Regions from separate parts of the Brevibacillus sp. Leaf182 genome, predicted to be linked through region 1. Evidence: riboswitches for the same ligand, from Rfam matches in the RefSeq annotation. Region 1 holds a riboswitch; each other region holds the start of a gene.
What was found. A riboswitch is a leader RNA that binds a small molecule or an ion and turns the genes downstream of it on or off. The one in region 1 is predicted to bind S-adenosylmethionine.

Region 1 (7,513 bases):
GTCAATTGCGGGAATCCGGCATGAAACACAACCTTGGCCGCCTCTGGATCGACGTACATGTTATACTCCGCAACTGGCGTCACATTGCCATGCTCGCGGACCACTCCACCCATGAAAATGACATCCTTGACGTGTTGGACGAGCTCCGGGCATTTTTTCACCGCCAGCGCCAAATTGGTCAGCGGCCCCGTCATGATGAGCGTAATCTCGCCGGAATGAGCGAGTACGTTTTCCACGATGAAATCAGGAGCAAAGCCAGCAGTCGGCTTCTTGTACACCGGAACGCCGGCCAGAGCACCTCCCAAGCCATCCTCACCATGTACGGCATGCTCGAAAAACAACGGCCGCAGCAGCGGTTCAGATGCTCCACAGACAACAGGGATTTGCTCGCCGACTTGCAAGAAATCGAGAATTTTGCACGTGTTTTCTGTGGCTTTTCGCAACGACACGTTGCCATTCACCGTAGTGATGCCCACCAAATCGAATTGCCCGCTCTTCACAGCGAGAATAATGCCAAGCGCATCATCAATGCCCGTATCTACGTCAAGAATGATCTTTTGCACGAGTGGTCCTCCTCACGAAAACGAGGGTATATCCGAAATTGTCTATACCCTCGCCCTTGTTTTTCTATCGTTCGTTATTGCGTAATTTCACGATTCCAACGGTCAATCCATGCTTTGGAGTGCTCGTTAACGAATTTCATGTCCAGCATTTTCAGCTTGCTTACGGTTTCTTCCCCATACGTTACGCCTTTTGCCTCTTCTTCTGTCAGTTGAACCGTTTTGTTTACAGGGGAATCGATTTTTGCTTTTGCTGTTTTTTCCTGAACTTCCTTGCTCAGTTGGTAGTTGATGAAGTCTTCAGCCAGCGCTTTGTTTTTCGAGCCTTTTACGATGTTAACCGTATTCATGACTGCATATCCGCCGCTTGCAGGTTGTACGAAAACAGCTTCTGGAACAGCGGCCTTGATGTCTTTGAAGTACATTTCCATGATCGGTCCTACGCCGATTTCTTCTTGACCAAACATATTCACGTATTCAGAGGTCTTATCGTAGAACTTCACTACACTTTGGTTGACTTCTTTCATTTTCGCGAAGGCTTGATCTTCGTTAAATTCCTTGTTGCCCGCTATCTGGGAAGCACTGTCAAGAACCATCGGGCCAGTTGTGGACGTAATGCTTGGCAGTGTCAGCTTGCCCGCCAGCTCTGGGTTCCACAGGTCTTTCCAATCCTTGATCTCGGTTTTCACGAGCTTTGGATTGTAGGCAATTCCGAATTGACCAATCGTGTAAGCTGGACCGTACTCCTCGCCCAGTGGTGCTTTGGCGATGTCGTAGATTTGATCCAGGTTCGGGATGCGGCTGCGGTCGATTTTTTCAAATGCTCCACTCTCAATCCCTTGCTGTGCATAGTAGTCAGAGAGGTAGATCAAGTCTACATCGGAGCTTCCTTGGCGAATTTTGTTCAGGCGCTCTGCATTGTTCCCGATTTCCAGCACGATTTTCACGTTATGTTCTTTTTCAAATGGCTCATATACTTCTTTGCGGAAAAAGTCTTCAGAGAAGCCCCATGTGGAGATGACCAGCTTTTGTGGCTCACCCTTTGCTTCGCCTCCAGCCCCTCCCGCTTGTGGTTGATCATTGCTGCCACAGCCAGCAAGAGCCAGTGACATCATAGAAAAAGACAGGATTCCAGCAAGTAATTTTTTCATCGTAATTCTCCTCCAGTTGGGTTCATTTGATGACAAAATATGGTGATACAATAAAAAGAAAAGTACCCTTGATTAGAACGTATCATTCTAAACAAGAGCACTTTTCTTCGTAAACAAAGAGAAGTGACACCCGTTTTTACGCAAAGTCTACGGTCTCCCCTTAAGATAGATCAAAAGAGAAAATCCGAACGATTGCGTCAGGTATTCAGTTCTGATTCAGCTAAAATAACATTCGTGATCGCCCATTGCGTAGGCGCATCATAGTCCCGCAGCACGGCTTCCAACGGCAACCCCATCTCTTCCTCCAGTCGTTCTCGCAGTTTCTTCTTATAAAGAAGGGACATCCGAAAATCGACTTCGAGCTTGAGGGCCGGCGCTTCGCCTTCCAACGCTTGTGAGCGCGGAGAACGGCGATGCTTGGCTTGGAACGTAATCATCTGATTTTCAATCGTGACTCGGAGCAAAGTCGTTCCAAATCCGAACAACTCTTTTGCTATCTCATTATAGATGGCAGACAGCTTTTTTCTGGTTTCATTGGAGTCCACTAGAGTCATGTCATCACCTGCGATAGCTGGTATCGGGTTCATTCGCTCTCATTATACAAATGATTTTCCGATTCTTCAATAGAATATTCGTATTTAGATCAATTTCACATTTTTCCACCAAGTCATTCGTTTGCAAAAACAGTTGACACGTAAAAAATCAGTCGTTATAATCCAACTATCCAAATAAGAATTAACAACAATGTTTGGAATGATAATTTCATAGCACATTCTCTTATGAAGAGAGGTTGAGGGACTGGCCCTATGACACCTCGGCAACCTATCGCAAACGATATGGTGCCAAATCCAGCGGAATTTATTCCGACAGATAAGAGAGGTATTGTTGCCGTGTATTTACATACGCGCAGTCCCAGCCTCTTCTGTCGGAAGAGGCTTTTTTTATTACATCTTACATCCAGAGAAAAGGGGTATTTTCATGAAAAAGACTGGTCTACTGCTCACTACACTACTTCTCGCTGCATCGCTCGTAACAGCTTGCGGCGGTAAACAGGAAGCTGCGCCTGCTAACGGCGGCACTGCTGCTGAACAAACCTCACTCAAAGTGGGCGTCACTGGCGGCCCGCACGAAGAGATTCTCAACAAAGTAAAGGAAGTCGCCAAAGGCAAAGGACTCGATGTCGAAGTCGTCGTTTTCAACGATTATGTACAGCCGAATCAAGCTCTCGATAAAGGAAATCTCGATGTTAACAGCTTCCAAACCATTCCGTTCTTGGCGAAGTTCAATCAAGATCACAAAACAAAGATCGTCGAGGTCGGAAAAACCGTGACGTACCCGATGGGCCTGTACTCCACCAAGCATAAAAAAGTCGAGGACATCCCGGCTGGCGGTGTTGTCGGCATTCAAAACGATCCGACCAACCGAGCACGCGCCCTGTTGCTCTATCAGGCTGCTGGCTTGATTAAGCTCAAGGATGGCGTGGGCGACAACGCAACACCACTGGACATCGTAGAAAATCCAAAAAATTTGCAATTCAAAGAGCTGGAGGCGGCATTCCTGGCACGCTCGCTGAGCAATGTAGAAGTCGCTTCGATTAATACGAACTTCGCAATGGAAGCTGGCTACTCCCCGAAAAAAGATGCGATCTTCGCTGAGACGGCTGACTCTCCATACGTGAACATTTTGGCAGCCAACGAAACCAACAAAGACAACCCCGCTGTCAAAAAGCTGGTCGACATTTACCGTTCGGAAGAAGTGAAAAAATTCATCGACGAACGTTTTGAAGGAGCTGTACTGCCGTCCTGGTAAGATCGACGCCAGGAACATCAAGAACAACAAGGAGAACTCGTTATGATACAGCTAACCGATATTCATAAGTCGTATCAAGTAGGAAACAAGCAGGTAGAAGCATTGAAGGGCGTATCCTTGCAGGTGGAAAAAGGGCAGATTTACGGGGTTATCGGTTTTAGCGGAGCGGGGAAAAGTACCCTGCTCCGTACCATCAACCTGTTGGAGAAGCCGACTAGCGGTTCTGTGATCGTCAATGGCCAGAACATGCTGACCCTCAAGGAAAAAGAGCTGCGGCAAGCTCGCAAAAAGATCGGGATTATTTTTCAGCACTTCAATCTGCTCTCTTCCTATAATGTCTTTGACAATGTGGCGGAAATCTTGCGGATGAATCGCGTCCCCAAAGATGTCATTAAGCGCAAGGTAGAAGACCTTCTCGGCTTGGTTGGCTTGTCTGATAAAGCACATGCTTATCCTTCACAGCTATCCGGTGGACAAAAGCAACGGGTGGGCATCGCTCGTGCGCTTGCCACTGATCCGGAAATCCTGCTCTGTGACGAAGCAACTTCCGCTCTCGACCCGCAGACGACTGAATCGATTCTGGAGCTGTTGCTCGACATCAATCGAAAGTTTAACCTAACCATCGTCCTCATTACCCATGAAATGCAGGTCATCAAAAAAATCTGCGATCAGGTAGCCATCATGGAAAATGGCGTCGTCATCGAGCAAGGCTCTGTTTTGGATGTTTTCAGCAATCCGCAAGAGCAAACGACCCGTAATTTTATCAAAACGGTTTTTGACGATCAGGTACCACAGGAGATTTTGTCCAAGATAAAAGAAACCGGACCCGTTTCCAAAATTGTTCGCGTTGCCTTTCGTGGGGATGCCGCTCTCGATCCTGTTCTGGGAACACTGTCTGCACGTTTTCCGATTAGCACCAATCTATTGTACGGCTCGATTACAACCATAAAAGGTACGGCGCTCGGCATTTTGCTTTTGCACATTTCTGGTGAAGACCAGGCCATTCAGGATGGCATTCGCTTCTTGCGCGAATCCGTCTACCGCGTAGATATTGTGTCACCAGAGGAGGTGCGGAGCTAATGGAGCGTTTGATTGAAATGATTCCGGTATTCGGGCAATCACTGCAAGAAACTGTCATCATGGTTGGGTTTTCGTTGTTCATTGCGACACTGATCGGGATTCCGCTCGGGATTTTGTTGGTCATCACACAGGCGAATCACCTTTTCCCGAACAAAATCATCTATCACACCCTGAATACGATCATCAACATTGTGCGTTCGCTGCCTTTTATTATCCTGATGGTTGCGATCATTCCTTTTACGGAGTTGATTGTGGGCACTTCGATTGGGATTGAAGGAGCAATTGTGCCGCTCATTGTCTATACTGCGCCTTACATCTCACGCCTGATGGAAACGGCCCTGCATGACGTAGATCGTGGCGTTATCGAAGCGTATCAGGCAATGGGCGCATCCCGGACGCAGATTATTTTTCGCATCATGCTGCGTGAAGCACGGCCTGGCATCGTCCTCTGCCTGACGATTGCGACCATCGGTTTGATTGGTGCTACTGCAATGGCCGGAGCAGTCGGTGCCGGCGGACTCGGCGATCTCGCCTTGCGCTACGGCTACCAGCAATGGGACATCGAAGTCATGATCATTACTGTCGTTATCCTCGTCGTCCTGGTCCAGCTCATTCAATCATTAGGCAACTGGGCAGCCCGAAAACTGAAAAAGAGCGCGTAAATCGAAGAACCCCTGACGAGATCGCTTGTCAGGGGCTTTTTTGTAGGTATGTAGACCAATCGTCACTGAAAGTTCGTTGGTATTTCGCTCGATATTCATGTAGACTTATATATACAAGTCATATTAATGAGAGGGGCTACTCAAATAACATGAAAAAACTCATCATGATGTTGGTTGCCGTAATGCTCGTACTCGCTCCGGCCGGAGGATTTATTGATCATGCCGACGCGAAAGGTTATAAGTCCGGGAAAAAATCTTTTAACTCTAACACGGCTCCTACCAATACACAAACAACCAACAAAGCCGATTCAAATGTAAACGCAACAACCAATAAAGGTACTACAACAACTCCTGCTGCTACCGCAAGCAAAAGCGGCGGATTCATGAAAGGTCTCCTGATTGGCGGTCTGGCTGGTTTGCTGTTTGGAAGCCTGTTCGCTGATATGGGTATTCTCGGCTCCATCCTTGGCTTCATGATCAACCTGATGGCGATCCTCGCTGTGATTATCCTGATCCGCAAAGCGTTCGTCTACTTCAAAACCAAGCGCGCGAAAGAACAGGAACTGAACGCATGGAAAAGATAACTTTTTCTGAACAAGATATCATTAATGCAATCTGCATTCATGCAGCTTACAAAAAGCAATTGAAGCCACAAGACATCTCCGTCGAGCTAATGTGGGACGAGGAGTATGGCTTCTCTGCTGAAATACACTGGATGGATCGCCAACAAATCTTCGTCGAGATTAATATGATTGAAGCGATTCGCTACTACCTGGAGACCCAGATGCAGCGCAACCCTTATTCCGCCGGTATCGAGCTGGTATTGGACGACGAAGAAGGTATTATCGCTCATATCACCTACTAAAGCTTGACCATCGTAAGTTAACCCAAGGCCAATTTGTTCACACATGTGAGCAGGTTGGCTTTTTCATATTGAATTTGGCTTCATTCCGTTATATACTTTATCTTAGTGAAAATGATTATCATTGTCTGCGTTTACTCATACATGTACATACTTTCCTAAAAAGGAGTTGGCCCATTGTGGAGCGCTTATACACGCAAAAGCTGGACATCGGATACGGTGAGCTTTCCATTGTCAAAGACTTGAACATCAGCATTCCTTCTGGAAAAATCACTGCCCTGGTCGGTGCAAATGGTTCTGGTAAATCGACGATCCTCAAAACTCTCGCCCGGATTATGAAACCAACCGGCGGACAAGTATTTTTGGACGGTAAATCGATCCATCAGCAATCGACCAAGGAAGTCGCCAAGCAACTGGCGATTTTGCCGCAAAACCCAACCGCACCCGATGGCTTGACCGTGTCTGAGCTCGTTACCTATGGCCGCTTCCCCCATCAAAAAGGCTTCGGCTCCTTGACTAAGGAAGACAAAGAGATCGTAAACTGGGCTATCTCCATGACTGGCATGGCAGATTTCCATGATCGTCCGGTTGACCAGCTATCCGGCGGTCAGCGCCAACGCGCCTGGATTGCGATGGCTCTGGCGCAAGGAACAGACATCCTGTTCCTGGATGAGCCTACGACCTTTCTGGATATGGCTCACCAACTGGAGGTTCTCAAGCTCCTGCAAAAGCTGAATGACGAAGAGAATCGTACGATCGTCATGGTCGTCCACGATTTGAACCACGCAACCCGTTATGCACAGCACATGGTTGCCATCTCTCGCGGTACCGTTGTCGCTGAGGGAAGCCCTGCTGAAGTCATGACGCCTGATATGCTGCGTAAGGTATTCAACATCGAAGCAGACATCCTGATTGATCCTCGCACGGGTGTACCGCTCTGCCTCCCTTATGAGCTGTCTCATGCTGTGGATCAAAAGCAACCAATCGAAAACGCGACCCAACCTGTTTACTCGGAAGAGCGCAAGCTGGTTGGAGCCAGATAATTGTTAGATGCCGCTAGCAAAAAGCCGGTTTTCACCACGTTTTTCGGTGTAACCGGCTTTTTGCTATCCCTACTGTTTATCTCTCTTTGTTACACGGGCTTAGAAAACCTTACAGTTAGTCACAACCCCACATGAGACGACGAAATGGACTACGTCTGTTTGCAATGGCTCTCTGATCTTGAGCGCCGCAGGCTTGTTACATGGAGCCGTAGCCACCACTCATTGGGGGTCCTTTGAGCTGCTCCAATCTCTCGGAACCACTCCAACAGAGGAAAGAGTCGTTCGTCAGGGCAAAATCGTTACAGCGGCCGGTGTTTCCTCTGGTATCGACATGGCCCTCCAATTG
Region 2 (7,513 bases), on a different contig from region 1:
CGATGCCGAGCTTTTGTTTCCATTGGTCCTGAATCGCTTCGGCAATTTTCTTATGTCTGTCGCTTGGATTGTAAGACAAGGTGATTGGAGGCAGCGTTGTCACGTTGAGCTCCTTCATGCCTTCTTCCAGCAGCTTTTTCGCTGTTTCTACATCATTATCCTTAAAGTATCCTTCTTTTTTGATAATCATGGATTGCGGCAGCATCCCCATCGTTGGCACCTGGCCCACTTGTGTGATGTTATCTACGATGGTTTGACGATCTACCGAGTATGCCAATGCTTTACGAATTTTCACATTGCTCAGTGGCCCTTTTGTCGTATTCATCTTGTACCAATACATCGTCGCTTTTGGATGAACAACGAGTTTGCCAGCGTCTTTCAGTGACGGAATCGCATCGGTGGGAAGTCCACCGAGTGGCTGACCTGCCCAATCCAGCTCACCATTCTCGAACATGGACAGGGCTGTATTATCGTCCTCGATCATCGCGAACTCAATGCGATCGAGCTTCACTACGTCTTTATCCCAGTAGTGCTCGTTCTTTTCCAATACGATCTTGCTCTTGTGCTCCCACGCTGTCATCTTAAATGGACCGTTGCTTACGTGCGTCGCCGCTTCGTTTGCCCATTTCGGATTGGCCTCCACAACTTTTTGGTTAACCGGGTAGTAGGTGTAGAAAGCCGTCAGCTCCAGGAAGTAAGGCGTTGGATTCTCCAGCGTGACTTCCAGTGTTTTGTCATCGAGAGCCTTTGCCCCGAGTTCGTCGGGCTTCATCTTGCCTTCGTGAATCAGCTTCGCATTTTTAATGTAGTATAGCTGATAGGCATACTCAGCACCGAGGGTCTTGCTAAGTGCACGTTTCCATGCATATACGAAGTCATGGGCAGTCACTGGATCACCATTGCTCCATTTAGAATCGCGGAGCGTGAAGGTATACACCAGTTTGTCATCCGAGATTTTGATATCGGATGCTACTGAATTCACTGGCTTTGCGTTCGCATCGAAGCGAGTCAAACCATCAAACGTAGCACGAACAATCGCTCCCGATGTGGCATCCTTCGCAAGACCGGGGTCCGCTGTCGAAGGCTCACTCATGATGTTCGCCCGAAATACCTGAGGCTTTGCATTTGCAGGCTTTTCAGCGGGCGCTGCGGTTCCCTCAGTTGGAGGGGTTGTTGTTGATGGCTGCGTACTCGTGGAGCATCCAGCTAACACGCTTCCGGCGACCAGCATCGCGCCAAGAAACAACTTGAGATTTCTTTTCATCTGAAAATTCCACCTTATCTATATTTTCTCATTTCAAACACAATATACTCGACCGGAATTGGGTTGAAAACGGGGTTGTTGTAGATTTAATTTAATTTTATGAAAATTCACTACATTATAAACAAAAGTAAAGCCCAACCAGCTTTTCGGCCAGTTGGACTTTGTTGATCGATCAATTATTTCTACTTTAGAACGCTGGAACAATCGCGCCTTTGTATTCATCTTCAATGAACTTTTTCACTTCAGGTGAGTTCAGTGCTTTTGCCAGCTTTTGAATTGCTTCGGAATCCTTGTTGTCAGGACGAGCTACCAGGAAGTTTGCGTATGGAGTATCTTTATCTTCAATAAACAGCGCGTCTTTGGTAGGAACGAGCTTTGCTTCCAGCGCGTAGTTGGTGTTGATCAACGCCAGATCTACTTCTTCCAGAACGCGTGGCAGCATTGCTGCTTCTACTTCTTTGAACTTCAGGTTTTTCTTGTTCTCAACAACGTCCTTCACAGTACCGCTGATGCCAGCGCCCTCTTTCAGCTTGATCACGCCGTTTTTCTCCAAGAGTGCGAGTGCGCGGCCGCTGTTTGTTGGATCGTTTGGCAGCGCGATTGTTGCGCCATCAGCTAATTCATCCACAGATTTTACTTTTTTGCTGTAAGCGCCGAATGGCTCAATGTGTACAGCCACTACTGGCTCCAGATTCATGTTTTGTCCTTTATTGAAGTCTTCCAGGTAAGGCTTGTGCTGGAAGAAGTTAGCGTCGAGTTGTTTCTCGTTCACTTGAACGTTAGGTTGTACGTAATCGGTGAACTCTTTAATTTCCAGGTTCACGCCTTGTTCTTTCAGTTTTGGTTGAACGAATTTCAAGATTGCTGCATGTGGAACGGGAGAAGCGCCTACCTTCAATGTTACTTCCTGTTGTCCGCCTTGTGCGCCGCCTTCAGCCGGAGCAGGTGCTGTTTCCGTTTTGCCTCCGCAAGCTGCCAAAGAAAATGCCAATACAGTAGAAAGTACAGATACGACTAGCTTTTTCATGAATGATTTCCCCCTTGCATGTATTTAGTCTTATTTTTTGAAAATCTATATGGAAAGATCTATTTGCGGCTGAATTTCAGAACCAGACGGTCCCCCAGCGTTTGTAAGATCTGTACCATCACCAGCAAAATAACAACAGTCACAATCATGACATCGGTTTGGAAACGCTGATAACCGTATCGGATCGCCAAGTCACCCAAACCACCACCGCCAATTACCCCAGACATTGCGGTATAGGAGACCAGCGTAACCGTCGTGATCGTAATACCTGCGATCAGTCCAGATCTAGACTCTGGCAAAAGGACATTCCAGACGATCTGCCAATTGGACGCCCCCATAGATTGTGCGGCCTCAATCACGCCTTTATCAATCTCACGCAGAGAGGTTTCCACCAAGCGTGCGAAAAACGGAGCGGCACCAAATACGAGCGGCGGAATGGCACCCAGTACGCCGAGTGAGGTTCCTACGATCATTTTCGTCACAGGAATCAGCAAAATCATCAAAATGATAAACGGTACCGAGCGCAATACGTTGACAACGAATGATGCGATCGTATAAAAAGTGCGGTTTTGCAGAAGCTGTCCGCGTGAAGTCAAAAACAGAACGATTCCCAATGGCAAACCAATCAGGACGGTAAACAGGGTGGAAAAGCCGAGCATCGTGAGCGTGTCCATCGTACCTACGCCGATTTCAGCCCAATCCACATTCTCGAATGTCCAGTCCATTTATATCACCTCTACTTCCAAGCCACGTTGGCGCAGCGTCTCAATGGTCTTTTGATTCTGTGCAACATCGCCTTCCAGCTCGATCACCAACTGACCATACGGCGTATCTTTCATGCGGGAGATTGTTCCCTGCAAAATGCTGAACACCGTACCGGTCTCTTGCATCGTTTGGAACAGGATCGGCTGGTACGTTTTTTCTCCGAGGAAGGTGACACGAGCAATGGTCCGGTTCCCCGAAGCCTTTTCGTGCTCGACTGCTTCTCTCAGCTCTGTAGAATCTGCTACTTGTTCCACGAATTCCTGTGTCGTTGGATGCTTCGGACGAAGGAATACATCCAGTACGTTACCCGACTCGACGATCTTTCCGCCGTCAATTACGCCGACACGATCACAAATGGAGCGAATGACGTGCATCTCGTGGGTAATCAACACAATGGTCAAGCCCAGCTTGCGGTTGATGTCCAAGAGCAGTGCCAGAATGGAGTTCGTCGTCTGCGGATCGAGAGCCGATGTAGCTTCGTCACAGAGCAGCACTTTTGGATCATTCGCGAGCGCCCGGGCGATCCCGACACGCTGCTTCTGTCCGCCAGACAGTTGGGACGGATATTTGTCCTTATGTGCCTCCAAGCCAACCAGCTTCAGCAGCTCGTTTACTTTCTTCTCAATCTCTGCCTTCGGACGCTTGGCCAGCTTGAGCGGAAAAGCGACATTTTCACCGACTGTCGAAGAAGACAGCAAGTTGAAGTGCTGAAAAATCATGCCGATTGAGCGGCGCTTTTCTTGCAGCTTCCCTTCATCCAGCCTAGTCAAATCGACGCCGTCCACAATAACTTCCCCAGAAGTTGGGCGCTCCAGCAAATTGATGCACCGGATCAACGTACTTTTCCCTGCACCAGAGTGTCCGATAATCCCGTATATTTCTCCTTGCTCTATGGAAAGGTCGATCCCCGTTAATGCTGGGATGGTTTTACCTTGTACTTGATAGCTTTTATGCAAATGACGCAGTTGGATCAACGCATCCACCTCCCGACCACAATCTTGATAAAATATGAAAACCCCTTTTTCAATAAACGAAAAAGGGGCTGCAACGCAATGTATACGTTCGCATCCACCCTTCTCATCTACACAAGATCCAAACAATCCTGTAGGAATTGGCACCGCGACGTTCATTCGAAAATGAACCGGCTGCCGGGCTTCATAGGGCCTGTCCCTCCGCCTCTCTTGATAAGAAAGATATCTACGTATATTATGTTCGTTTTTTCTATTTCATGATGATACAAAACGGATTATATCCTTTTTGAAAATATCACGTCAATAGTAATAGCAGGAAAAAGTTTTTTAATCCATGACGCCGTTGCGGATGATTGTTGACTTTACGTGAAAGCGAAACTTTGCTTCCTTGAACATTTTTCTCCACTCGGCCTGCGTCATGTTTGCCATCCCTCTTCTATTTGCACGATACACCATCCCGAATCCAGCGGGATCGACATCGAGGCCCTGCAATTTACTGACTACTTTCTGCAATTCTTTTTCGATCTCTTTATCCAGTGCATTCTCCATGATTTTCATCAGCTTTGCATTCTCTAGCTTCAGCGGAAGGGTTAATTCCAAAATTCTCGCATGTAATCGTATATCAATATCAAAGACCGGGGGGACACTTGGGTCAGATCAATTTTAGATTTGCTGGAAATGGTGTCAAAGACAAGCTGCACACGGTCTTTTTTACTTCCGCGGCTCTTTGGCTCCTCCCCAAAAATACGAGCAGGAACAGAAGTATCGTAGCTGCCAATGCTGAACTTTCCATGCATGAGCTTGATTAAAAAGGCTTCCTTTGGTGTGATCCACCCTACATAACGCTCCCCTTGAAATAATGCGATACCCTTGATTTGCAGCTCATTTCCCTTTCTTGCAATGTACGGCATGATCGGGTCGATTCCTTTGTCATAATAGGCCCGAAAAAACTCATGCATGGTGGAAGACGGAATTTTTTCCCCTTCAATATTTTGCTCAATCATACGGTATAAATAGATTCCGATATTCCCTTCTTCAGAATAGGGATACGTTAACATATCATATGTTTCGCCTTCAAATAGGCAAAGATAAACCCTGCTGGAAATAGAGGAATCCCGATACAGCGTGTCAACGATACTGCCAAGCCCGCGTTTTGCCAAGTTTTCACTGTAGAGGGCGACACGAATCTGCCCACCCAACACTCTTTTATCTGATTGTAAATTAACCCGATCCCGGATTGATTTGCTGGTCTCCCCCATTGCTGAGAAAATCTGTATCTTTTTTTTTGCCTCTGGATTAATGGAGGGCATGATTGCAGTCCCACGAATGTTTCCATCCTTTAACAAGTCATAGCCGACAGCTGTGGCAAGTCCAGTTTCATCAAAAATCTGCCGATCTCCACAGCCTGTGACTATTATGACACCAGAACACCACAACGCCAAAAACCGTTTGATGAAGGACAACCTCTTTTTCCGCTCATCAAGCATCAGGCACTCTCTCCTTTGCTCTTCGATTTTGCCCGTTGCGTTCGCTGCTTCAGCAAGACCATGACGTACAAAAAATAGGGGTACAGGTACACAACCCATATGCTAATTTTCCCATGCACAGTAAAAAGCCAATTCATCTGCTGTCTGGAAAGCATCGTCAAGGAAGCAAGATAAATCACCGATAAAATCCAATACAATGAACTTCGCAAGTTGAAGCTGAACAAACGCTTGAGCCCTCGCGCCGAGCACCACAAATACAGCATGATATTCGGCAAGATGACGATAAGCCACAGCGAGATAACGACCAGCTCAAATCTTTCCAGAATGGGGAGATACACCATCTTTTGCAGATTGAGTGTCGCCCAGATCGTCCTCATGAGCTGACCTTGGCTAAAAAAGACCAAGGACACGATCATGACCAATAAATAGATAAGATAAGTCACCAGCACCGCCAACTGTGCACTTTTATTTACCCTGTCCTTATTTTGTACATAGGGATAGACGACATAGAGAACCTCGAAACCGACACTGGTCAATGACATGGCCATCATTCCTTTGAAAAGGTTCCCAAAGCTGGTATCCATAATCGGAAACAAATATTCCCATCGTGCGAATTCCAAAGGGAAATATAAATCAAAGACTAGCCATGCCGTTGCTATAATGGAAAAAAACGTATAGCCAGCTATGACTCTTATCCCTCCCACAATGGTGTAGTACGCAAGAAAAAGGATGATTCCTGCCAATATCCACGTAGGTAAATTCGGGAACACCCAGGTTTGGACAACTTCGATGTAGCTGCGAAGAATGATTCCAGCTGTCAATATAAAATAGATTATAAATATGATGCTTACAGCAGTTCCTAGCCACCTTCCAAACACATCATCTTGAATGCCGTAAATATCAGCCGAAGGGTATTTTTGCATAGTCTTGATAATGATCCACAATGTTAGATGCGTAACCAAGCCTGCAAGTATGACCGAAATCCACGCATCATGCCCTGCTTCCTTCGCAATGATTCGTTGAAAGCCCAAGATGCCCATTCCAAGTTGAGCTCCATGCACCAGCAACCCTGCAAGATATGCCGATATTGTATTGCCCTTGCTTACATCGATGTTAATGTTCATAGCAGCCTCGCTTACTCGTCAATGTCTTTCTTCTCTTTGGCATTTCCCCTGTCAAAACGAAGTACTCGTTTTGGTGTAAAAAACTTGAGGCGTTCGGAAAGAGAGGATAATGGAGCGCGAATAAAGCCATCTTTCCAATCGGAATAGCGCACGGGGTAAATGGGGTACATGTAAGGACGCCCCAAACTCGTCTGTCGGAGCAAATGGCTGGCTAGGAAGCTGAATCCGACTACAATGCCCAATGCCCCCAGCATGCCCGCCAGCAAAATCATTGGAAAACGAACGACCCGGATCGTAGAACCGATCATATAGCTAGGTGCGATAAAGGATGACAAAGCCCCGAGGGCAACGATAATAATCAGGATATTGCTGGTGAATCCAGCCTGAACAATGGCCTGTCCGATCACAATACCGCCCACGATACCTATCGTCTGACCGACCTTGGTCGGTAGTCTGGCTCCGGCTTCCCGCAAAAGCTCAATAATCAATTCCATCAAAATAGCCTCCCACAGCGGTGGAAACGGTACTCGGGAGCGTGATTGCGCGAGGGAAAGCAAAAGGTCTGCCGGAATCATCTCGTAATGATAGGTCAGCGCAGCCACGTAGATCGGGGTCAGGATCAGGGACAAGATCATGGCAAAGATTCGCATGAGTCTGTTGAAAGTAGCAAGACTCCAGCGCAAATAATAGTCATCTGGCGATTGAAAAAATTGAAGTAAGGTGGTGGGACCGAGTAAAGCGAACGGGCTCCCCTCCACGAGTATGGCAATCTGTCCTTGTCGCAGTCCGTGTACGACCCGGTCTGGACGCTCTGTTTGCTGAAGCGTAGGAAATAATGATTTCTCATTGTCTGCGATATGCTGCGCCAGTATGGT
Region 3 (7,513 bases), on a different contig from region 1:
CAAGCCGGGTAAAGGCTCGGCGCAAGCACTCACGTAGAAAATGGGTACGTGCTGGGAAGAGCACGCTCCTTTTTAGCGTGTTGGCCATCTTCGTCGTCGGAACCTACTACCTATTCCAAACTGCCATGGATAGAGAACATACCAACCCGAACACGCAGCCTGCTCCTGACAATACCGTGAACCAAAAGACTTCAGTGCAGCTCACCTTTGTCGGTGACATCATGATGTCAGGAAATGTAGAGAAAACGTTACTCGCAAACAGCTATGACTACCCATACAAGCATGTAAGCTCGCTCTTTTTACAAGATGATATCACGATTGCCAATTTGGAGACACCGATCACCGAAACAGGTGTTGCTGCACAGAACAAGGCGTATGTCTACAAGTCGTCGCCACTTGCTGTTCCTGCCATGAAAAACGCTGGGATTGATGTGGTGAATCTCGCCAATAATCACTCCATGGACCAAGGAGTTCCGGGATTGCTGGATACCTTTGACGCTTTGGACAAAAACCGGATTGCATACGTCGGCGCCGGAAAGGATGCCAGCCGTGCCTATTCTCCTGTATTGATAGAAAAGAACGGCATCAAGATCGCGATTCTCGGCTTCAGCAGGGTCATTCCCGAAACGAGCTGGTATGCAGGGAATTCCCAGGCAGGTATGGCCGCTTCCTATGATCCTACGCTAGCAGTGAAAGCGATCCAAGATGCGAACAACCAAGCAGATCTCGTCGTGGTGATTGCACACTGGGGCAAGGAACGCTCCGATTATCCTGTCGATCATCAAAAAGAGTTGTCTCGTGCCTACATCGATGCTGGTGCAGATTTGATTGTTGGCGGTCATCCTCATGTCCTTCAAGGCTTTGAACGATACAACGACAAATGGATTGCGTACAGTCTCGGCAATTTCATTTTCACACGATCAAACGAACCCAAGACTTGGGAAACGATGGTTCTGCAAGCAAGCTGTACGAAAAGTGGTGATTGTGAGCTGACGATGCTTCCGTTTCACGCAGAATTGGGACAAGCTGTACCCATGAATGAAAGCAACGGCGCTGCCCTGCTAAAACGGATTGAATCCATTTCTGTGAGTGTTGACATCCAAAGCGACGGGCGTGTACAGCCGCGTGCAAAAGCGGTGGAGACTGCCCCCTGACAAAAGAAGCCGTGTTTCTAGCTAACCAGAAATACGGCTCTTCTTGTGATTCCTTTTTCTTACGCAGATTCGATAATCGGGAAGCAGCGCACTTCTAAGCCAAAATCATTTTTCAATAGGGACTCGTGCTCTTCACTGATTCCTGTCACGATCAAACCTGCGCGCAAGACGCCTCCCAAGTCGAATTGGACCTTTAGTTTATGCACGTTGACTCCTGCCTGCTGAAGGAAATGCAAGACACGGTCTGGCGTAGCAGTATGACATGAGCCCTCCATATAACACAGGACGTGTTCTTCCGAGTCCACCGTGACACCAGCTTTGGCAGCCGTTTTTTCTTTCCAGGTAGGATGCGGTGTGAATGGCTGTGTCAATAAATAGGCCAAATCCTCGACGACAGCACTCGCTGTAGGGAGCTCTCCTGCCCCTCTTCCTGTAAACAACAAGTCTCCCACGATGTTGCCGGATAGCTGTACAGCATTAAACGCGTCGTGGATTTGCGCCAACGGATGGCTCAGCGGAAGCATGGTTGGTTCAACAGATAGGCGAATTCCTTTCTCAGCTTGATAGGCCTGCGCGATCAGCTTGATCCGGTATCCCAGCTCGCTCGCAATCCGAATGTGACCTGCTGACAAATCTGCAATTCCTTTGCGAACAACATCTGCTAAAGGCAGTGATTCTCCGTAAACAAGCTGTGCCAAGATATACAACTTGTACATGGCATCAAAGCCTTCTACATCCGAACGAGGGTCTGCTTCCGCATAGCCCAGCTCCTGCGCTTGCTTGAGCACCTCCTGGTAAGAGAGCTGCTCTGCCTCCATTTTCGTCAAAATGAAGTTCGTTGTTCCGTTGAGAATACCGCGAACACCTTGAATATCGTTCGTGCGCAGGAACTGCCGGAGCACGCTCAAGATCGGGATGCCCCCTGCCACACTCGCTTCATAGGCAAGATGCACTTGATGCTGATTGGCCAAATCGACTAGCTCTGTTCCTTTTTTCGCCAGAAGTTCTTTGTTGGCAGTTACTACATGGCATCCCTTTTCGATGAAAGCACGGACGTAGTCATAGGTAGGTTCTACACCGCCCATGACCTCCACCACGATATCCACATCGCTGTTCAATACATCCTCAAAGTCTGTTGTCAGTAAAGTCGGGTCGATAGGAACCGCCCGCTCTTTTTCCGAGTCACGCACCAATGCCTTGACGATCTCAATTCGTTTACCCAGACGAGAAGCCAGCTTCTCCTGTTGCGAACGGATTGTTTTGATTACGCCTCCACCCACTGTCCCCAATCCCAATAATCCCACGCGTACCACTTCTGCACTCATCCTGACCACCCCATACCCCGAATTTTAGATAAAAAGAAAAGCCATCTTCGATAAGAAGAAGGCTTGTTAGCAGCTACTGCTCCTCCTCCTTATCTACCAGGACGTATATGTCCTGCAGGAATTGGCACCTTGTCACAAAATATGCGTGACGGTTGCCGGGCTTCATCGGGCCAGTCCCTCCACCTCTCTGGATAAAGAAAATATGAAATTGAAAAAAACCTTCTTCGCTAAGAAGAAGGTTCATCTACTAATGGAGTAACCCGCTTCTTATCTATCGAGACGAAACGTCTCGCAGGAATTGGCACCTTGTCGCAATATGCAACGGTTGCTGGGCTTCATCGGGCCAGACCCTCCACCTCTCTGGATAAGAACCATTTATGCTGTTGAGCTTTATTCTAAGAAATTCCAAGGCAAGCGTCAACAAAATTCTTTCTTTTCTGATTGCAAGCTGATTTGGCCAGACTTTCAATTGTGGGTGAACAGACTTTCTACCTCTTCCATACTGCAGCAAGTGCAATGAAACACGCCCTCCTGGCATTCCTCAGGCAGCTCTTGTTCCTCGACATATCCGCACCATTGGCAAATCATAAGTTGCATCATCGCACGCCCTCCTTTTCTTTTATCCTGCCCAAAATAAAAAGAGCATTTTCCGTTCGACCGTGACGATCGTTAGAAAATGCCAGAAAAGGAGGGACGCACTTGTCCACTCGCTGTTTTTTGCAAGCCATCTCTAACACCTCCCTATCTCCCGTAGGTCTATCAGTGTCGTCGAAACAGGCAGGTCTCCTGACTATGGGTTCATCGTCTAGCGTCGCCTTCCCCGTCTATTTTGATAGACCAGTGGCTCGTTGGACGCTGACTCTCCTCTTACAGTGGCGGGACCGTGTCGGAATTGCACCGAGCTTCCCTATTATCCTTTTGGCGAATTGGTACGCCCTAAGGAACCTGTTTCCATCTATGAAATTGTCTTTTCTCACTACTATTCTCAGATTCTACCTTATTTTTCCTTGTTTTGCGAACATTGCTCGTGGGCCAGTAGCCATTCCTTTCGCCACAAGCCACCCGAATAGCCTGTTAAACTCCCGTTTGCTCCTATAATTCTGTGACAGGGTACGATGATGTTCAGCCGATTTTTTCCGTTGGCATTCCCGACAGCCCTCACCGCATTTTCCTTCCCAATCAACGCGGCTAGCTCCGTGTACGTAATCTTGTGCGCATAGGGAAGGGTGGTCAATGTGTGCCAGACTGTTTTCTGAAAGTCTGTCCCTTTCATACACAGGGGAACAGAAAAGGACTGTCTCTCGCCGGAAAAATATTCGTCCAACTGTTGCCGACAAACGAGGAGAGGCTCTAGACATTTGTCTTCTTGTTCACGCAAAATGGGTTCGTCCCGATCTGTGAACATGATCGAACATACCCCGTCTTCTGTCCCACTGATTTCCAAGATGCCGAGTGGCGAAACATAATCAATTGTCTGTAATCTCTCCATACAAGACCTACCCTAGATACCGATCTTTCAAAATGGTTCTGTGGTGAGCTTCATGTCCAGCAATCACATAGGCCAACGTCCTTGCAGATAGCTTGTTTCCGTTGGCAAGGCCTGTACGCAACCACGCTTCTGGAGAGATTCCGCGAACCTGCGCGATGGTGGAAGCCCGAACGGCCTTATACTCTTCCACTAAATCAGAGAGGTCTCTTCGCTGAAAACACCCGTGTTCGACAAAAGCATTCTCATCAAAACCAGCGAGGGGTGTCTGATCTCCTCTCGCGATTCTCAGCAAGCGATAGCTCATGATGCGTTCTGCATCGATGAGATGACCCAAAACCTCTTTTACCGTCCATTTGCCTGGCGCATACCGATAATCAATTTGCTCAGGCGCTAGTGACGAAAATAACGCGACTTGCCTCTCTCCTTGTTGTGTGAGGATCGTTTGCAGATCCCCCTCCGGTACAAGTCCAATATAATAATCAAAATATGCAGCGTATTCATCCTGCTCTGGTCGTTTGAGCATGTATTTCCCACTCCTCTTCATTCAGTTTGGATAGACAAATTATACCACTATGCATCCTCAGCCAAGCATTTCTTGTCCAATACGAACGAACCCGCCTAATCCTCACAGGCGGGTGAGCTTCACCATTATACGCTATGTAAGCCTTCAAACAGTAGAACCCTTGCCGGGGCTGCATCCGTGCCGATCAGCTTGAGTGGTGCAGCTACCAGAAAATACTCGCCTGGCGGGACCTCTGCTAGCCGCAATCCTTCCACGACAATGACTCCCGCTGCAAACAGCTTTTTATGTGTGGGGTGTCCTTCCTGGGCGCGTTCGATTCCAAGTGCATCGGTACCAATGCCCCGCACACCCAGCTCACTTAAATATTCTGCCCCTTCTTCAGACAGAAAGATGAATTCAAAAGAGAATGCCTCTTCAAAAGAGTTTTTCGTTTTAAACAGGACAAAATCTCCTCGCACAAGATCGAAGCTCTCTAAGTCGGAGCGAGTGATCCTGTCCTCTACCGCTGTGAGATCGAGAACCTTGCAACTGCCCACTAGCTTCTCCAAGGAAATACTCTCAAATGTATCGCCAGCATTCACCATGTGCAGGGGAGCATCTACATGAGTACCAGAATGAAGGTCCATGTCGATTCTCGATTCTGTTACATAGCCATTGGTAGCGGTACGTATTTTCGGCTGCTTTTCCGGCTTGTTTTTATACACCGTCATTCCTTCGTACACGGTGGCGGTTACATCATACATTTTCATCCCCAACGCCCTCCCTTTGCCTACTGTTTTTTTCGATCCGCTGGAAAAACAATCCCCATCTGTCTTCTCGCTTCATCCATGACCTGCATGGCCATTTTGGATACTTCATGCGAATTCGTTGCAGACTGTCTGCCCCCGCTTCTCGCCAAGTGTAGAAATTCTCTTATTTCATAATGCATGGTCTTCGGGGTTTGAGGCCTTGTCACTTGCTCGATTCGTCCATCCCTGTAACGAATGTCCACTTCTTTGAGATGGTTGATTCGGTCGATCACAATCGTAGCGTCCTCCCCTTGAATTTCTGCTGGTTGATAGGAGGTCGTAATTTTCGAGAAGCTAATGATTGCATCCATCTCTCGATACTTTAAAAGCATACTGCCTTCTCCGTCCACACCAGAATCAAGCACAATTCCTTCTGCTTTGATGTCATCTGGTCTGCCAAAAAGGATGAGTAGCGGATAAAGACAATAGATTCCGATGTCCATCAAGGCTCCGTTGGAAAAAGCAGGATCAAAAGCACGTAAAACCTTTCCTTCGCGATACGCATCATAACGCGAAGAATATTGGCAATTACTGGCAATAAAGCGCCGTACTTTTCCCAGCTTGTGCAGGTTGTCCTGTATCGCAAAAAAATTGGGCAGCAAAGTAGATTTGACAGCCTCCATGAGCAGCACGTCATTTCTTTTCGCTGCTTGGATCATTTCTTCTACCTCAAACACATTGGAAGCCAGTGGCTTTTCGCATAATACGTGTAGCCCCGCGTCCATGCACTGGATCGCTTGCTCCGCGTGGCAGGAGTTGGGGCTCGCAATATAGACCGCGTCCACATTTTTGCTTGCAGTCATTTCTTCCAGGCTGTTATAGGCGAATGGAGCATGGTACTTGTCAGCGAAATCCTTGGCGCGCTCGATGGTACGTGAATAAACAGCCTGAAGAGAAAATCCTTCTACTTCTTGACCAGCCTGGATAAATTCCTCGGTGATCCAGTTCGTTCCAATTACGCCAAACCGCATCTCATCCGCTCCCTTTTCTTTTTTCTATCTCGTTGCAGTGACCGGCACTCGTTCCTCGACCTTATCCAGCCACCACACGAATCCGTCTGCTGCAAGCAATTGCTCTGCGGCCTTCGGTCCGAATGAGCCAGCTTCGTACGTAAAGAGCGGCACCGAATTTTCCGCAAAGGCTTCCAAAATCGGTGTCACCCACTCCCATGACAGCCGGACCTCATCCCAATGCGCAAAGTAAGTGGAATCCCCTCGGAGTGCATCGACCAAGAGCAGCTCGTACGCTTCTGGCACGTCTTTTGTCCCTGCACTGAAATCTACCGTCACCGGTTCAATCTTACCGCTATTTTTCGGATTCTTACTATTTACCTGCAAGGCAATACCTTCGTTCGGATTCACGCTGATGATCAACAAATTAGGCGCTGGCGTTTCATTATGTTCCTGATATAGCTTTTTATGCGGATTTTTAAACTCAATGACGATCCTGGTTGATTTCTCTTGCAGTCTTTTCCCCGTCCGAATATAAAAAGGTACCCCTTGCCAAAACGGATCATCAATCCAGACACGCGTGGCAATATACGTTTCTGTCATCGAAACGGGATCGACACCAGGCTCGTCCCTGTAGCCAGCCACAGGCGTCCCCTGAATATGTCCTGCGCTATACTGACCGCGAATAACGTGTGTGTGGACTTCTTCTTTCATCATCGGACGCACGGCTGCCATCACCTTGCGCTTTTCTTCTCGGATATGGGCGGACGTGATTCGCTTCGGAAGCTGCATAGCGAAGATCATGAGCATTTGGAGCATGTGATTTTGAAGCATGTCGCGCAGTGCCCCGGCTGGCTCGTAATATCCAGCCCGATCCTCAACGCCGACCGTTTCATTCGCCGTAATTTGTACGTTTGCGATGTACTGATTATTCCAGAGAGCCTGGAAGACCGGATTCGCAAATTCGAGAGCCTCGAGGTTTTGAACCATCGGTTTTCCCAAGTAATGGTCAATGCGATAAATTTCTTCTTCCGAAAATGCTTTCCCCAGCTTTTCATTCAATTCTTTCGCTGATTGCAAATCATGTCCAAACGGTTTTTCAATGATCAGACGCTTCCAGCCTGTCGTTGAGCCCAATCCACTGGCCTTGACATTGGTAGCAATTCCCTCGAAAAATTGCGGGGCTACTGACAAGTAAAACATCCGGTTTTGCGGGATCTGCAGCTCTTGCTCTTTTTGCAGAACCAGATCATGTAACGTTACATAAGCACGTGGTTCCATGAC
Region 4 (7,513 bases), on a different contig from region 1:
GTGCCTGCTTTTATGGAGAAGCTCCAGGAGATCAGAGCTGCTGGTCATGCTGTCAGCTTTGCGGAGCGGACGGAAAATACGGCGTCCGTCGCAGCACCTGTGATTGATTACACCCAAAAGGTAATCGGGGCATTAAGCATTGGAATTGTCACGTATGATTTGAAGGAGGAACGGCTCCAGTATTTGATTGAACAGGTAAAGGATGTCGCTCACAAAACCTCGCAACGGCTAGGCGGCCTGTCAAAGGCTTGACTGGCCTTTTTTTATTTTGATTTGTTTGTAACATTTTCCTTTTACTTCCGACTATTGGGCTAAGAACGTAAAAAAAGAGGAAGCCAGGAGGAAATTCAAAATGAAACCATACGCAACCAAAAAGCTGATGATCACAGTAGGAGCTGCTGCTTTGCTCTTCTCAAGTCCATTGTGGGTTACGCAACCACAAGTAACTGTACAAGCCGCGGCAGCCAAATCGACGCAACCCCAATTGAGCAAAGCAGCCCAGAAAACCGTAGACAGGCTGAGCAAACACTATCCGGAATTAAAAAATGCGGAAAAAACTATTTCACGTAACAATCAGATGCGGGATGTCTTCCACATCCAATTCCGGATCTTTCCGGGTATCTCGACGCTCGTACTGGCAAGGAAGTGAAAACGAATTTGTGGCGCGGGGAGTCGTTTAGCGACAGTATTGCCGTCAAGCCAGGAGGTAAGAAGACAATGGTTGCATCGGCAAAAGAGGCTGCGGCTGCTATGGAGTTCTTCGGTCAGAAAGTGGAGGGTTTCACATTTACCGGAGACTCCTGGTGTTTTGTTTTGCATAATGCTTTCCCAGAAATTGCATAGTAAAGCGTGAAGGGAGGGGCAAATGTGGAAGGATTCGGAGAAAGTATGATCGTCATCGGGCGCGTATGTACAATTATTCCTTTATTACTGCTGGTCACCTTGTTCATGGGCAAGCGTTCGATTGGGGAGCTGCCTGTTTTTGACTTTATCATCATTATTACTTTGGGATCAGTGGCAGGGGCTGACATTGCAGAGCCAGATGTCCGGCATATTTCGATTGTAGTAGCAGTTTTGACGTTGGGTATATTGCAACGGGTCGTATCGCAGTTGTCCGTTGTCTTTCGCTGGTTTGGCAGAATGGTGACATTTGAGCCGACCGTCATTTTCTCCAACGGGAATTTTCACGTCAAAAACATGAAAAAAATCCGCTACTCTCTCGATAATGTTCTCCATATGCTTCGCGAGAAAGACATTTTCGATCTGGCAGAGATTGATTTGGCTATTATCGAGGCGAACGGTCGATTGACCGTGCTCAAAAATTGAAGAAAAAGGGGATCGCGTCCGAACAAGTCTTTCTCGCAACGATTAATCGGAAAAATGAACTGCTGTACACCTTAAAAAACGAAAAAGAACCACAAGTACCTCCGTTGCATCATTAGCTATCGAATGGAAAAAGGCACAGTTCCTCTGCAAAACCTGCATGAAGTTACTGTGCCTTATACGGGAGCATAATGGTGAACTTGGTTCCTACTCGTGGTTTGCTTGATACATTGACCGTTCCGCCAATCGCATGAATGACATGATAGGAATACGTCAATCCAAGACCGGTCCCAGTTGTTTTCGTAGAAAAGTAAATCGTTCCAAGGCGGCTGATCTGTCCTGCATCCATACCGATACCGTTATCCTTGATGACCAAAACGGCTTTGTTTCGCTCGATGAGCAAGTCCAGGGAGACTTTTCCGTCCGAAATATCCGAGCACGCCTCGATGGCATTTTTGATGAAATTCACCAGCACTTGCTTGAACTCGTCTGGATTGGCCTTGATCGTCACAGGTCTCTCAAAGTCTTGCAGCGTAAGCTCCACGTTATGCATATTGGCAAAGGGGAGCATCACTTCGCGGATGGCATGGAGATGCTCGCTCACATTAATGATCTCATGCCGTTCCTTGAGTGGCTTGGAAATCGCAAGGTACTCGGTCAAAATGGCTTCTGTCCGTTGGATTTCGTCGAGACTGATGCGAATGTATTGATCGACTTTTACCAAATTTTCCGGGCGTTCCTGTATTAATTTCAAGAAGCCTTTGACTGCTGTCAGCGGATTGCGAACCTCGTGTGCGAGTGATGCAGCAACATGGCTCATCGTCTGGATTTTTTCATTTTGCGCGTGGCGAATAAACAGCTCCTTATCCGAAACGCATTTGCTGAAAAGCGACATTAATAACCAGAGGCCGAAAAAGTTTTGAATAGGAATCACTATGGTGTAGTAAACGAGGTGTTGAGTTACATACGTGGGAAAAAAGTAATAAGTAGTCCCTAAAGCAACCGTAGAAAAAATCGCACTCGTCATAAAAAGATACAGTGTTTTCCGATAACTGGCTTTATAGTGTCGATACAAAAAGAGTGACAAGACAAAATTGACTGTAAGGATCAGCATGGCAACCCATGTTCCTTCGCCACCTAGGTAGTACCGATAAACCAAGGCTTCAATCAGCAGGAGCAAGGCAATCTCGACTCCGCCATAAACCAGTCCGAAAAGAATGATGATATGTCGGATATCAAAAAACATGCCATTCGTGACGCTCGGGGCGAAGGTCATCGCGAGAAACATGCAGGCTGAGCTGGTGATGACAATAAAGGAGCGGCTGTAGTTCCTCATTTTGTCACGGTAATAGATGTTGAAAAACACAAACGGGATAATGGCGAAAAACCATTGAAGAATGACTTCTTTTAATAGACTCATGTAGCATCCCCATCGCAAATATTTGCTAGGCTTGTATCAATCTACGATAATTCGACAAGACACAACAAAATCCCTCTTGATGTTACATAAGAAACTGGAATATTTATCAAGAAAATTCTTTCGGTAAACCTAGTTGACAGATAGGTAATTGCCAGATTATATTCTGTATATACTTATACAAACGTTTTGAAAATAGAAACTACTCTTATCAAGAGAAGGCTGAGGGAATGGCCCTATGAAGCCCGGCAACCTAGCACGAGAGAATGCGTTCTTTCGAGCCAAGGTGCTAACTCCAACAGGTAGAATACCTGACAGATAAGAGGCGAGAATCTTGTCGATTTTTGTCCTCTTTCTCTGTGAAAGAGGATTTTTTGCTTTTGTCATCTGTTATCAAAAAGAAAAAGGGGGAACATTTGTGATGAAAAAGAAACTGGGATTACTGACTTCACTTGTTGTGGCTGCGTCTGTTCTCGTGACGGCATGCGGCGGAGGAACAAGCACCGGAACCGGCAGCACGAACCAGCAGGGCGGAGAGAACGCAAAGAGAATCGCATTGATCATGCGTCAAAACGTAGGGACGTTCTCCGCCCAATATATCAATGGCGTGAAGTCAGAGGTGGAGAAAAACGGTGGCGAGTTGACCGTATTCAACGCAGATACCGATCTGGCAAAAATGGCGTCCAACCTCGATGCGGCAGTGAATCAAAAATTTGATGGCATTCTGATCGACCATGGTACGGCAGAAGCGTTGCAGCAGGGCACGCAAAAAGCCGTGGATAGAAAAATCCCGGTCGTCCTGTTTGATACAGACATCAACATTCCAGGCGTGCCAGTAGTGGCGCAGGATGACAACAAATTGGCAGAGCTGAGCCTGGAGAAGCTGGCGGCAGATACAAACGGCAAAGGCAACATCGTAAAAATTTGGGTAGCTGGCTTTGCACCGATGGAAAAACGCCAAGTCACGTATGAAGCTTTCCAGAAGAAATACCCGGACTTAAAAGAAATTGCGGCATTCGGTTCTGCTACCAACAATACGGCACTCGATACACAAACGCAGATGGAAGCAATCTTGAAAAAGTATCCGAACAAAGGCGACATCACAGCAGTATGGGCGGCTTGGGATGAATTTGCCAAAGGGGCGACACGTGCCATTCAGCAAGCAGGCCGTACGGAAATCAAAGTGTACTCCATCGATTTGAGCGATGAGGATCTGCAAATGATCCAGGCGGAAAACTCTCCGTGGACAGCGACGGCAGCGGTAGACCCATCCAATATCGGACGCATTCATGCGCAAACCGTGTTCCAAAAAATCAAAGGCGAGCAAGTACCAGACAACGTGAAGCTGAATCCAGTGCTGGTGAAACAGGAAGACCTGCCGAAGGATAAGAAAGTAACGATGGGCGACCTGTCCCAATATGTACAAGAGTGGGGCAAGTAAGAACCAAATTGGCTTTTCCCGTTGAGCTGTATCCGTCAACGGGATTTTTCCTTATAGAGGTTGGAACACGCAGGTAAACAGGAGGTGTGAAAAATGTCCACATTGCAGATGAAAGGGATGGCGAAGCAGTTTTCCGGGGTTCCTGCCCTGCGATCCGTCGATTTCGAGGTGCGCGCAGGAGAGGTTCACGCACTCCTTGGTGCCAATGGCGCGGGAAAGAGTACCCTGATGAAAATCCTCACGGGAGCGTATCAGGCAGATGGCGGTACGATCACCATCGATGGACAGGCCGTGACGATCAATTCGCCGCAGGATGCCAAAGCACAGGGCATTCAATGTGTATATCAGGAAGTGGACACCGCCTTGATCCCGTATTTAAGCGTCGCTGAGAATATTTTACTCGATCAACTCGTCCAGGCGAAAACCAAGGGACTGATCAACTGGAAGAGCTTGTACAACGAATCAGAGCAGATTTTAAAAAACTTCGGCTTCTCCATTCCTGTGAGGATGCTCGTTGAAGAATGTACGCTATCGGAAAAGCAATTGATTTTGATTGCACGGGCGACCGTTCAAAAGGCGAAGTACGTCATTTTCGATGAACCGACAGCGCCGTTGAGTACAAAGGAGAGCGAACGGCTGTTTCAAATCATTGCGCAGTTGAAAAAAGCTGGGGTCGGGATCATTTATATCTCCCACCGCCTGCCAGAAATCTTTGAAATCTGTGATCGGATCACCATCATGCGCGATGGACAGCATGTTATGACCACAGACACGGCGAAGACCAATATGGACGAAGTGATCGCGAACATGCTGGGCAAAAGCTTTGACGAGGAGTTCCCAAAGCTTGCAGTGCCGATTGGCGAAACGATTTTTGAGGCGTCAGGTGTGGCTGGCGGCAAAGTACACGGAGTCGACTTGCAGGTTCGCGAGGGAGAAATCGTGGGTGTCGTCGGTCTGGTTGGGGCAGGAAAGACTGAGCTCGCCCGATTGCTCTTCGGTGCAGATGAGGCAAAGGCTGGAGCCGTTCGATTGCATGGAAAACCTACCCAACTGCGCTCGCCAAAGGACGCCGTCGATACAGGAATTGTGCTCGTCCCGGAGGAAAGGCGCAAAGAAGGCATTTTCGTAGAGGAGTCCGTACAGAACAACCTGTCAGTCGCCTCGTTGAAAAAGAAGTCCTTGCTTGGTTTTATCAAAAGAGGGGCAGAAGCGGCTAGTGCAAGAGAGCTCGTTTCGCGCCTTGGTGTAAAAACAGCCGATATCAAGCAACTGGTCGGTTTTCTCAGCGGCGGAAACCAGCAAAAAGTCGCTATCGGCAAATGGCTGGATACAAACGCTCATCTCTTTATGTTTGACGAGCCGACAAAAGGGGTGGATATCGGCGCGAAAAGCGATATTTACCGCCTGATCGGAAAGCTCGCCGAGCAGAAAAAGGGTGTCCTGTATTTCTCCTGTGAGTTTCAGGAAGTAATCGGGATTGCTGACCGGATTCTTGTCATGTTCGAGGGCAAGATCGTGAAGGAATTGAGTCGCGAAGAAGCAACACAAGAGCTGATTATGTACTACGCAAGCGGAGGTGAGTAACGTGGCAGATAAAAAGTTTAGCTTATTTGATTTTGTTTATAAATACGGAACGGTTGCAGTTATTGTAATTGTCATGCTGTTATTCAGTTTGACCAACCCGTATTTCTTCACGTACGACAACTTGACGGACATTCTTCGCTCCATCTCGATTGTGACATTTGTCGCGATTGGCGTTACGTTCTCGCTGATTGTCGGAGGTTTTGACTTGTCTGTAGGATCGACGGTTTCATTGACCACGGTCGTTTCTGCTTCGATGATGGTTTGGTACGAACAAGGAGTCTTCACGACTTTGGTTGTTCCCATTGTACTCAGCTTGCTCGTCGGGCTGGTCAACGCCTTCCTGGTCGTGAAAATCCGCATTCCTGATTTGCTGGCTACTCTGGCGATGCTCTACATCGTCAACGGCATTCATATGACGTATTCCCAAGGCTACTCGATCTACGCAAACATGCCGATGCAGGACGGCTCACAGGCTCCGGGAAAATTTCAGGAATGGTTCCTGTGGCTGGGCCAAGGAGAAATTCTCTCCGTACCGATTCCGGTTATCCTGACCTTTTTACTTGTCGCAATTACGCATGTGTACCTGACCTATACGAGACAGGGAAGGATGCTGTACATGACAGGCGGTAATTTGGAAGCAGCCCGTCTGTCGGGGATTCCTGTAAATCGCTATCGTACCCTGGCTTATGTGCTCTCCGCTCTTTTTGCGGGCTTGGGCGGGATGCTCTTGGCAGCGCGGATTGGCACCGGGCAGGTGAGTAGTGGCGGTTCCATGCTGATGGATGCAGTAGCGGCTGCTTTCGTAGGCTTCTCCGTTTTCGGCGCAGGAAAACCAAACGTTTTCGGTACATTTGTGGGAGCGATCCTAATCGGGGTGCTGCTTAACGGGATGACGATGCTCAATCTGCCGTACTACGCTTACGATATTATCAAGGGGACGGTACTGGCGCTCGCATTGGCTGTGACCTATTACCAACTGCGCAGAAAACGAAACGCTTAGAATCGTAACGTTCTTCTCGCTTTTCTCTCATCGATTTCTCATCTTCCTATTATTCCCTTCTCTTTTTTGAAGCTTAGTATTGGTCTTACTCAAGTGAGACGAATGCGAAAGCAAATTCAAATAAAGAGAAGGGATGTTGTTTTTATGCGTATACTTGTTGTGCCTTCGGGCTTTAAGGAAAGTTTAGATGCCGAGCAAGCAGCAGAGTGCATGAAAGAAGGAATCCTGCGCGTCCTCCCGCTCTCCCAAGTACAGACACTGCCAATGGTAGACGGGGGAGAAGGCTTTACAAAAGCGATTGTAAAAATTTCGAATGGTTCGATTATCGATAAGGAAGTAACGGGCCCTGTAGGAGAAAAGGTTCCTTCCCATTTTGGGATATTCGGATCAAAGACGACAGGCCAAACGGCTGTGATCGAGATGGCGGCAGCAGCGGGACTACGACTGGTTCCAAGAAGCTTGCGTGACCCGCGCAAAACGACGACACATGGCGTCGGTGAATTGATCAAAGCGGCGCTGGACATGGGGGCAGATCGTATTTTGCTAGGCTGCGGCGATTCCGGTACTTCCGATGGCGGGGCAGGCATGGCGCAAGCACTTGGCGCTAAATTTTTGGATGCAAGCGGTCGGGAAATCCGTATTGAAGGCGGAATATCGCTGGCAAACGTAACGAAAATCGATGTATCCGGCATGGACAAAAGACTCAAGCAGGTGCAAATCGATGTGGCTTGCAACTGGTTTAACAAGC

Region 2: it holds a riboswitch for S-adenosylmethionine, as region 1 does, so the genes downstream of both, ASG16_RS02380 (methionine ABC transporter ATP-binding protein) here and ASG16_RS04890 (MetQ/NlpA family ABC transporter substrate-binding protein) in region 1, are expected to answer to the same signal.
Region 3: it holds a riboswitch for S-adenosylmethionine, as region 1 does, so the genes downstream of both, ASG16_RS22250 (homoserine dehydrogenase family protein) here and ASG16_RS04890 (MetQ/NlpA family ABC transporter substrate-binding protein) in region 1, are expected to answer to the same signal.
Region 4: it holds a riboswitch for S-adenosylmethionine, as region 1 does, so the genes downstream of both, ASG16_RS06855 (sugar ABC transporter substrate-binding protein) here and ASG16_RS04890 (MetQ/NlpA family ABC transporter substrate-binding protein) in region 1, are expected to answer to the same signal.

The regions. Positions count from the first base shown of each region.
Region 1 covers NZ_LMPN02000015.1:422,407-429,919, forward strand. The annotation lists gene ASG16_RS04875 (nucleoside hydrolase) at 1-563, opposite strand, end outside; gene ASG16_RS04880 (ABC transporter substrate-binding protein) at 638-1,711, opposite strand; gene ASG16_RS04885 (Na-translocating system protein MpsC family protein) at 1,909-2,265, opposite strand; SAM riboswitch class I at 2,486-2,588, shown strand; gene ASG16_RS04890 (MetQ/NlpA family ABC transporter substrate-binding protein) at 2,690-3,520, shown strand; gene ASG16_RS04895 (methionine ABC transporter ATP-binding protein) at 3,563-4,600, shown strand; gene ASG16_RS04900 (methionine ABC transporter permease) at 4,600-5,262, shown strand; gene ASG16_RS04905 (hypothetical protein) at 5,412-5,846, shown strand; gene ASG16_RS04910 (YxcD family protein) at 5,834-6,127, shown strand; gene ASG16_RS04915 (ABC transporter ATP-binding protein) at 6,304-7,167, shown strand; partial or broken gene ASG16_RS04920 (DJ-1/PfpI family protein) at 7,271-7,513, shown strand, end outside.
Region 2 covers NZ_LMPN02000014.1:58,555-66,067, forward strand. The annotation lists gene ASG16_RS02365 (peptide ABC transporter substrate-binding protein) at 1-1,264, opposite strand, end outside; gene ASG16_RS02370 (MetQ/NlpA family ABC transporter substrate-binding protein) at 1,452-2,291, opposite strand; gene ASG16_RS02375 (methionine ABC transporter permease) at 2,351-3,016, opposite strand; gene ASG16_RS02380 (methionine ABC transporter ATP-binding protein) at 3,017-4,030, opposite strand; SAM riboswitch class I at 4,131-4,247, opposite strand; gene ASG16_RS31475 (Ger(x)C family spore germination C-terminal domain-containing protein) at 4,355-4,627, opposite strand; gene ASG16_RS02385 (Ger(x)C family spore germination protein) at 4,618-5,514, opposite strand; gene ASG16_RS02390 (GerAB/ArcD/ProY family transporter) at 5,514-6,638, opposite strand; gene ASG16_RS02395 (spore germination protein) at 6,650-7,513, opposite strand, start outside.
Region 3 covers NZ_LMPN02000031.1:163,522-171,034, reverse strand. The annotation lists gene ASG16_RS22255 (CapA family protein) at 1-1,154, shown strand, start outside; gene ASG16_RS22250 (homoserine dehydrogenase family protein) at 1,214-2,479, opposite strand; SAM riboswitch class I at 2,566-2,677, opposite strand; SAM riboswitch class I at 2,744-2,850, opposite strand; gene ASG16_RS31565 (hypothetical protein) at 2,945-3,079, opposite strand; cobalamin riboswitch at 3,239-3,443, opposite strand; gene ASG16_RS22245 (methylated-DNA--[protein]-cysteine S-methyltransferase) at 3,477-3,968, opposite strand; gene ASG16_RS22240 (DinB family protein) at 3,976-4,491, opposite strand; gene ASG16_RS22235 (cyclase family protein) at 4,617-5,240, opposite strand; gene ASG16_RS22230 (Gfo/Idh/MocA family protein) at 5,261-6,250, opposite strand; gene zwf (glucose-6-phosphate dehydrogenase) at 6,275-7,513, opposite strand, start outside.
Region 4 covers NZ_LMPN02000017.1:80,710-88,222, reverse strand. The annotation lists gene ASG16_RS06880 (IclR family transcriptional regulator) at 1-252, shown strand, start outside; gene ASG16_RS06875 (hypothetical protein) at 353-649, shown strand; gene ASG16_RS31495 (hypothetical protein) at 718-843, shown strand; gene ASG16_RS06865 (DUF421 domain-containing protein) at 868-1,326, shown strand; gene ASG16_RS06860 (sensor histidine kinase) at 1,490-2,743, opposite strand; SAM riboswitch class I at 2,946-3,065, shown strand; gene ASG16_RS06855 (sugar ABC transporter substrate-binding protein) at 3,162-4,181, shown strand; gene ASG16_RS06850 (sugar ABC transporter ATP-binding protein) at 4,275-5,765, shown strand; gene ASG16_RS06845 (ABC transporter permease) at 5,767-6,765, shown strand; gene ASG16_RS06840 (glycerate kinase family protein) at 6,910-7,513, shown strand, end outside.